Regions from separate parts of the Bacillus cereus group sp. RP43 genome, predicted to be linked through region 2. Evidence: a T-box and tRNA genes for the amino acid it is inferred to sense, from the RefSeq annotation. Region 2 holds a T-box; the other holds one or more tRNA genes.

Region 1 (3,385 bases), 3.9 Mb from region 2:
GGGCATAGCTGGGTAGCTATGTGCGGAAGGGATAAGTGCTGAAAGCATCTAAGCATGAAGCCCCCCTCAAGATGAGATTTCCCATAGCGTAAGCTAGTAAGATCCCTGAAAGATGATCAGGTTGATAGGTTCGAGGTGGAAGCGTGGCGACATGTGGAGCTGACGAATACTAATAGATCGAGGACTTAACCATATAATATGAAGCAACGTTATCTAGTTTTGAGAGAATATAAAAAACTTATTGACTTTCAGTTTGAATAAGTTATAATAATTATTGTCTCAAAAGAATAATGTCTGGTAATGATGGCAGAGAGGTCACACCCGTTCCCATACCGAACACGGAAGTTAAGCTCTCTAGCGCCGATGGTAGTTGGGACCTTGTCCCTGTGAGAGTAGGACGTTGCCAGGCAATATTATTCCGCAGTAGCTCAGCGGTAGAGCTATCGGCTGTTAACCGATCGGTCGTAGGTTCGATTCCTACCTGCGGAGCCATTGGAGAGCTGTCCGAGTTGGCCGAAGGAGCACGATTGGAAATCGTGTATACGTCACAAGCGTATCAAGGGTTCGAATCCCTTGCTCTCCGCCATAAGGAATTTATAATATTTGGCCCGTTGGTCAAGTGGTTAAGACACCGCCCTTTCACGGCGGTAACACGGGTTCGAATCCCGTACGGGTCACCACTTTTGGAGGATTAGCTCAGCTGGGAGAGCACCTGCCTTACAAGCAGGGGGTCGGCGGTTCGATCCCGTCATCCTCCACCATATAAATTATATGAATAATATTGTCGCGGGGTGGAGCAGTACGGTAGCTCGTCGGGCTCATAACCCGAAGGTCGCAGGTTCAAATCCTGTCCCCGCAACCAAATGGTCCCGTGGTGTAGTGGTTAACATGCCTGCCTGTCACGCAGGAGATCGCCGGTTCGACCCCGGTCGGGACCGCCATTTTAATAAGGCTCGGTAGCTCAGTCGGTAGAGCAGAGGACTGAAAATCCTCGTGTCGGCGGTTCGATTCCGTCCCGAGCCACCATTTTAATAAAATATGCCGGCTTAGCTCAATTGGTAGAGCAACTGACTTGTAATCAGTAGGTTGGGGGTTCAAGTCCTCTAGCCGGCACCATGTAAGTTTCGGAGGGGTAGCGAAGTGGCTAAACGCGGCGGACTGTAAATCCGCTCCTTCGGGTTCGGCAGTTCGAATCTGCCCCCCTCCACCATTTTACATAGGGGCATAGTTTAAAGGTAGAACTGAGGTCTCCAAAACCTCCAGTGTGGGTTCAATTCCTACTGCCCCTGCCAAATATATAAACACAACATGGCGGTTGTGGCGAAGTGGTTAACGCACCGGATTGTGGCTCCGGCATTCGTGGGTTCGATTCCCATCAGTCGCCCCATTTTATTTTTTAAAATTATAAATAAATTAATGGATACTTACATATAATTAAGTAAAACTTCGGTGGGCTATAGCCAAGCGGTAAGGCAACGGACTTTGACTCCGTCATGCGCTGGTTCGAATCCAGCTAGCCCAGCCATTTTTGCGGAAGTAGTTCAGTGGTAGAATACAACCTTGCCAAGGTTGGGGTCGCGGGTTCGAATCCCGTCTTCCGCTCCATTTTAACTTCATATGGCGGCATAGCCAAGTGGTAAGGCAGAGGTCTGCAAAACCTTTACCACCGGTTCAAATCCGGTTGCCGCCTTTATTTTATGCCGATGTGGCGGAATTGGCAGACGCGCACGACTCAAAATCGTGTTCCTTCGGGAGTGTCGGTTCGACCCCGACCATCGGTATCGGTGACTTAAAAAAGACTCTAACAGAAATGTTAGAGTCTTTTTTGTTAAATTATTCTATATGATTCTAAAATTCGTAATAAACTTAGGAATTCATGTATAATATAACTTGTCGAAAGAACAAAATGATAGTGATTTATATTATGTCTGTAATATGAATCAAAAATGAACTTTTTATATTTCTTTTAAAAATGTGTTGAATACACATTATATTTCATATTAATATTTTTATGTAGATTTAAAATGGGAAAGAGAGTGGAAAGTATGGGCCGTAAATGGAATAATATTAAAGACAAAAAAGCATCAAAAGATGCAAATACAAGCCGTATATACGCGAAATTTGGACGTGAAATTTATGTGGCAGCAAAACAAGGCGAGCCAGATCCAGAATCAAACCAAACACTAAGAGTCGTATTAGAGCGTGCGAAAACATACAACGTACCAAGAACAATTATTGACCGTGCAATTGAAAAGGCAAAAGGCGGTTCAGAAGAAAATTATGACGAGCTTCGTTATGAAGGTTTTGGACCAAATGGATCTATGGTAATTGTAGATACACTGACAAATAACGTAAACCGTACTGCAGCAGATGTACGAGCTGCATTTAGCAAAAACAGTGGTAACATGGGTGTAAATGGTTCTGTGGCTTACATGTTTGATGCGACAGCTGTTATCGGTCTTGAAGGTAAAACGTCAGATGAGGTTCTTGAAATCTTAATGGAAGCAGATGTAGATGCACGTGACATTCTAGAAGAAGAAGATTCTGTTATCGTTTATGCTGAACCTGATCAGTTCCATTCAGTACAATCTGCACTTAAAGATGCTGGTGTTGAAGAATTTACAGTTGCAGAATTAACAATGCTTGCACAAAGTGATGTAGAACTTCCTGAAGATGCTCAAGAACAATTTGAAAAAATGGTTGATGCATTAGAAGATTTAGAAGATGTACAACAGGTTTACCACAACGTAGACCTAGGAGAATAATAAAAGACAGGAGACCCTTTCGTTTAACGGATAGGGTCTTTTTTTATGGAGTTAATTAAGGTGGTAAAGTATTAAAGGTATTTTGTAGCTGTTAGGGAAGATGGTTATAGGTTTGCATTTTAAATAATCGTATTTCTAGGAGGTATTTCTGTGGAGCATAAAACACCAAAGCATATTGTTGCCGTAGCAGGTTATTTAACAAATGAAAAGAATGAGGTGCTTTTAACGAAAGTGCACTGGCGAGCTGATACGTGGGAAATGCCAGGAGGACAGAGAAGAAGGAGAAGCACTCGATCAAGCTGTTTGTAGAGAAATAATGGAGGAAACAGGATTAACGGTGAAACCAATCGGAGTCACAGGGATTTATTATAACGCTTCTATGCATATTGTAGCTGTTGTTTTTAAAGTAGCATATGTTAGTGGTGAAATAAAAATTCAACCTGAAGAAATAAAAGAAGCCAAATTTGTTGCTTTAAACGAAGAGAACATCGATGAGTATATAACGCGTCCACATATGAAATCCAGGACACTTGATGCGATGAAAGCAACGCATTTCATTCCATACGAAACATGGGAAGTTCAGCCATATAACCTTATAGGAAGGTTGTAAAGTTTAGGTT
Region 2 (3,385 bases):
GAATTAAGAAATATTTCTTTTTACCGCGGCGAATGATTGTAAATTTACCTTCGATGCGGTCGTTTTCAGTTACAACATAATCTAATGCTTGTGTACGCTCACCGTTTACGTAGATTGCACCGTTCGTTACATCTTCACGTGCTTGACGTTTAGATGGTGAAATTTTGCTTTCTACAAGTAAGTCGATTAATACTGTATCTTCTGCAGTACGTTCTACAGATGGTACATCTTTGAATCCTTGCTCGATTTCGCTTGCAGTAAGTTCTGCTACAGAACCACTGAATAATGCAGCTGAAATTTTAATTGCTTGCTCTAACGCTTCTTCGCCGTGAACAAGTTTTGTCATTTCAGATCCTAATGCTTTTTGTGCTGCACGTTTTTCTGGTGCTTCAGTTACTTGCTTCTCAAGCTCAAGAATTTCTTCATGAGATAAGAATGTGAAGTATTTTAAGTATTTAACTACATCGCGGTCATCTGTATTGATCCAGAATTGGTAGAACTCATAAGGAGTTGTTTTCTCTGGGTCTAACCAAATTGCGCCGCCCTCTGTTTTACCAAACTTCGTACCGTCAGATTTTGTAACAAGCGGAATTGTTAAACCGAATGCTTTCGCATCTTCTTCTGATTTACGGATTAATTCAAGACCAGCTGTAATGTTACCCCATTGATCACTACCACCGATTTGTAAGCGGCAATTATGGTGTTGGTATAAGTTTAAGAAGTCGTATGATTGTAAAATCATATAACTAAACTCAGTGAATGAAATACCAGTCTCTAAACGAGATGCTACTGTATCTTTTGCTAACATATAGTTTAAACCGAAGTTTTTACCGATATCGCGTAAGAATGAAATTACATCTAAGTTACCAAGCCAATCATAGTTATTAGCCATTGTTGCTGGGTTTTCCACGTTTTCAAACTCTAAGAAGTTTGAAAGTTGGTTTTTAATGCTTTCTGTGTAGTAAGCAACTGTATCTTTCGTATTTAATGTACGCTCTGCTTTTTTACCACTTGGATCACCGATCATACCAGTACCACCGCCAACAAGTGCGATTGGTTGGTGACCAGCTAATTGGAAACGACGTAACATTAATACTGGTAACATATGACCAATATGTAAGCTATCCGCTGTCGGGTCGAAACCACAGTATAATTTAACGCTTTCTTTTTCTAATAATTGCTCTAATCCTTCAGCATCTGTTTGCTGATTAATTAGCCCGCGAAATTCAAGATCTTGTAAAATACCCATGTCCTACATACTCTCCTTTAAGTTCATTACTGGCGTGAAGGTTGAAAACATAAAAAAATCGCCCCTTCAAATAAGGGACGATTTTAATCATCGCGTTACCACCCTAGTTGCAGGCAAAAAAAGCCTACCACCTTATTTTTATAACGGCTTAGCACCGTCTTTTCCCTTTTGAATACAATTCAATCGAAAAAAGATGCTCTAGGGGCGTAATTCGCGATCATCTATGTGCTGATTTTCACCGACCATCAGCTCTCTAAAACAGGGAAATGATCACTACTTCTCCCTTTCCACGCTCAATTATTCATATACTTTTCTTTATATCATTATTTACTAGTATGTGTCAAATTGAAGAAAATAGGAAATTTAATTCGAATTATAAAAGTCTTTTACGTTATAGAAATTATTAAATTCCTCTTTCGTCCCTTTTGTAAATTCCATTCTTCCTGAAGCAGTATCTTCTGGACTAAAATAATAAAGCATTCCATCTTTTAATTCTAATGTTGTCATTACATTTTTCCCGCGATCAGTCACGTAGAAATTCACAGTATCTCTTTTATGATTTACGACATTTCCTTGAATAACTTTTTCTTTTCTTCCTTTATCATAGAAGACCATTTCAATATATTCATCGTTTATTTCTCGAATTTGAATATAGTTATGATATTTTTCCGTATACCAATAACCTTTCATCGTATTAAACGGAGATGAATTCATATAAATAAGAACAATACTACTAATGATAATTAAGAAAGCAAGCAAACCTCTTTTTACTAATTTTTGCTCCCATAACATAGCCATCTTACTCTTTACAGGTAATTTTTCTTTATTGTCTACTTCAGTCACGAAATCATCTTTTCTTACTTTCTCTAAATAATGACCACAACCGCTACAATAATTATCGTAATCTTGAATTTTTCTTCCACAATTAGAACAATGTCTCACTTTTCCCACCTCTATTCCACATTAAACATTAATATATTAACATAAAACGCCATAATAAATGGAATAATTTTAGATCTAACAAAAAAACATACCGTTTTCAAATACGGTATGTTTTTCACTCAAACTAATAATAGTATTATCAGCAAAGAAAGAACTGGAACACCAACTAATAACGATACATGGAACAAAACCGATAAATCATTCCCAATCGTCGCTTCCACAGGATCTTTCGCCGGAGAAGCAAGAAATCCAAGTAATCGATCGAAGCGACTTACCGTTTTTGGAAAATCTGGTATTTCTACATGGTCACTATCTAAATGCTGCTTTAATTTATATTCATTCTTAAAAGGATTTTCGCTCAATTTCATCCACCTCCAGCAATTGTTTCAATTTCTTTATCCCGTTATGAAGTCTCGATTTCACTGTTCCAACAGGAATATCCAGTACCTCTGCAATCTCTTTTTGCTGCATATCATGATAATAAAAAAGGATGAGGACAGCTCGCTGTTCTTCAGGAACTTTCAAAATTGCGTCCCTTACAGTAAGACGGTCTTCTTGTGAAAACTCTACCTCCTGAACTGGTACTAAAAATGGTAAGAGCGTCCTCCACTTTTTTCTTCTATTTAATTTATTAATCATAAGACGATAACCGATTTGAAATAAATACGTTTTTATTTTACCCTTTTCAGGTTCATACATATGTTTCTTTCGTTCTAACGTCAAAAACGTATCTTGCACAAGGTCGATACTTAATTGTTCATCTCGGTTAAAGCGATACAAAAATGTATATAGCGCTGGTTTAATTAAAACGTATAGTTTTTCCCCAGCCTGCTTATCTCCCTTTTGGTACGCAAGCATGAGGTCCTCCTCAATCCCAATCTGCGCCATGATTTTTGATCTCCTTTATTCCTTTTAACGTTAACGAAATGCGGGAAATTAAATATACACTTGCGACAATAATCCACGCTTGTGATTGAAGCGTAAAAAATTGAACATATGAGTTTTGTATTGTATGACCACTTAACACTAAAATATTTAATGCTTGCACGCATATGCATGCATACACTGCAAGACAAGCCGAAATCGTATCAAATACATTCCAGCGAAAATACACTTTTGTTTTTGTAAAATCAATTTTATATCCTTTTTTCCGTACTATATGTTTTCTATCAAACGGAATAATGATTGAAAACA

What was found. A T-box is a leader RNA that pairs with one kind of tRNA and senses whether it is charged. The one in region 2 lies ahead of tyrS (tyrosine--tRNA ligase), so its partner is inferred to be a tRNA-Tyr.
Region 1: it encodes a tRNA-Tyr, which carries the amino acid that the T-box ahead of tyrS (tyrosine--tRNA ligase) is inferred to sense. The anticodon was not compared.

The regions. Positions count from the first base shown of each region.
Region 1 covers NZ_JARVHQ010000001.1:4,633,949-4,637,333, reverse strand. The annotation lists rRNA gene QCI75_RS24150 (23S ribosomal RNA) at 1-193, shown strand, start outside; rRNA gene rrf (5S ribosomal RNA) at 294-409, shown strand; tRNA gene QCI75_RS24140 (tRNA-Asn) at 418-492, shown strand; tRNA gene QCI75_RS24135 (tRNA-Ser) at 495-586, shown strand; tRNA gene QCI75_RS24130 (tRNA-Glu) at 606-680, shown strand; tRNA gene QCI75_RS24125 (tRNA-Val) at 686-761, shown strand; tRNA gene QCI75_RS24120 (tRNA-Met) at 786-862, shown strand; tRNA gene QCI75_RS24115 (tRNA-Asp) at 866-941, shown strand; tRNA gene QCI75_RS24110 (tRNA-Phe) at 951-1,026, shown strand; tRNA gene QCI75_RS24105 (tRNA-Thr) at 1,041-1,116, shown strand; tRNA gene QCI75_RS24100 (tRNA-Tyr) at 1,127-1,210, shown strand; tRNA gene QCI75_RS24095 (tRNA-Trp) at 1,219-1,292, shown strand; tRNA gene QCI75_RS24090 (tRNA-His) at 1,312-1,387, shown strand; tRNA gene QCI75_RS24085 (tRNA-Gln) at 1,451-1,525, shown strand; tRNA gene QCI75_RS24080 (tRNA-Gly) at 1,531-1,605, shown strand; tRNA gene QCI75_RS24075 (tRNA-Cys) at 1,620-1,690, shown strand; tRNA gene QCI75_RS24070 (tRNA-Leu) at 1,700-1,781, shown strand; gene QCI75_RS24065 (YebC/PmpR family DNA-binding transcriptional regulator) at 2,046-2,765, shown strand; partial or broken gene QCI75_RS24060 (NUDIX hydrolase) at 2,916-3,375, shown strand.
Region 2 covers NZ_JARVHQ010000001.1:771,971-775,355, reverse strand. The annotation lists gene tyrS (tyrosine--tRNA ligase) at 1-1,249, opposite strand, end outside; T-box leader at 1,320-1,548, opposite strand; gene QCI75_RS04015 (zinc ribbon domain-containing protein) at 1,613-2,200, opposite strand; gene QCI75_RS04010 (hypothetical protein) at 2,311-2,553, opposite strand; gene QCI75_RS04005 (RNA polymerase sigma factor) at 2,534-3,079, opposite strand; gene QCI75_RS04000 (hypothetical protein) at 3,060-3,385, opposite strand, start outside.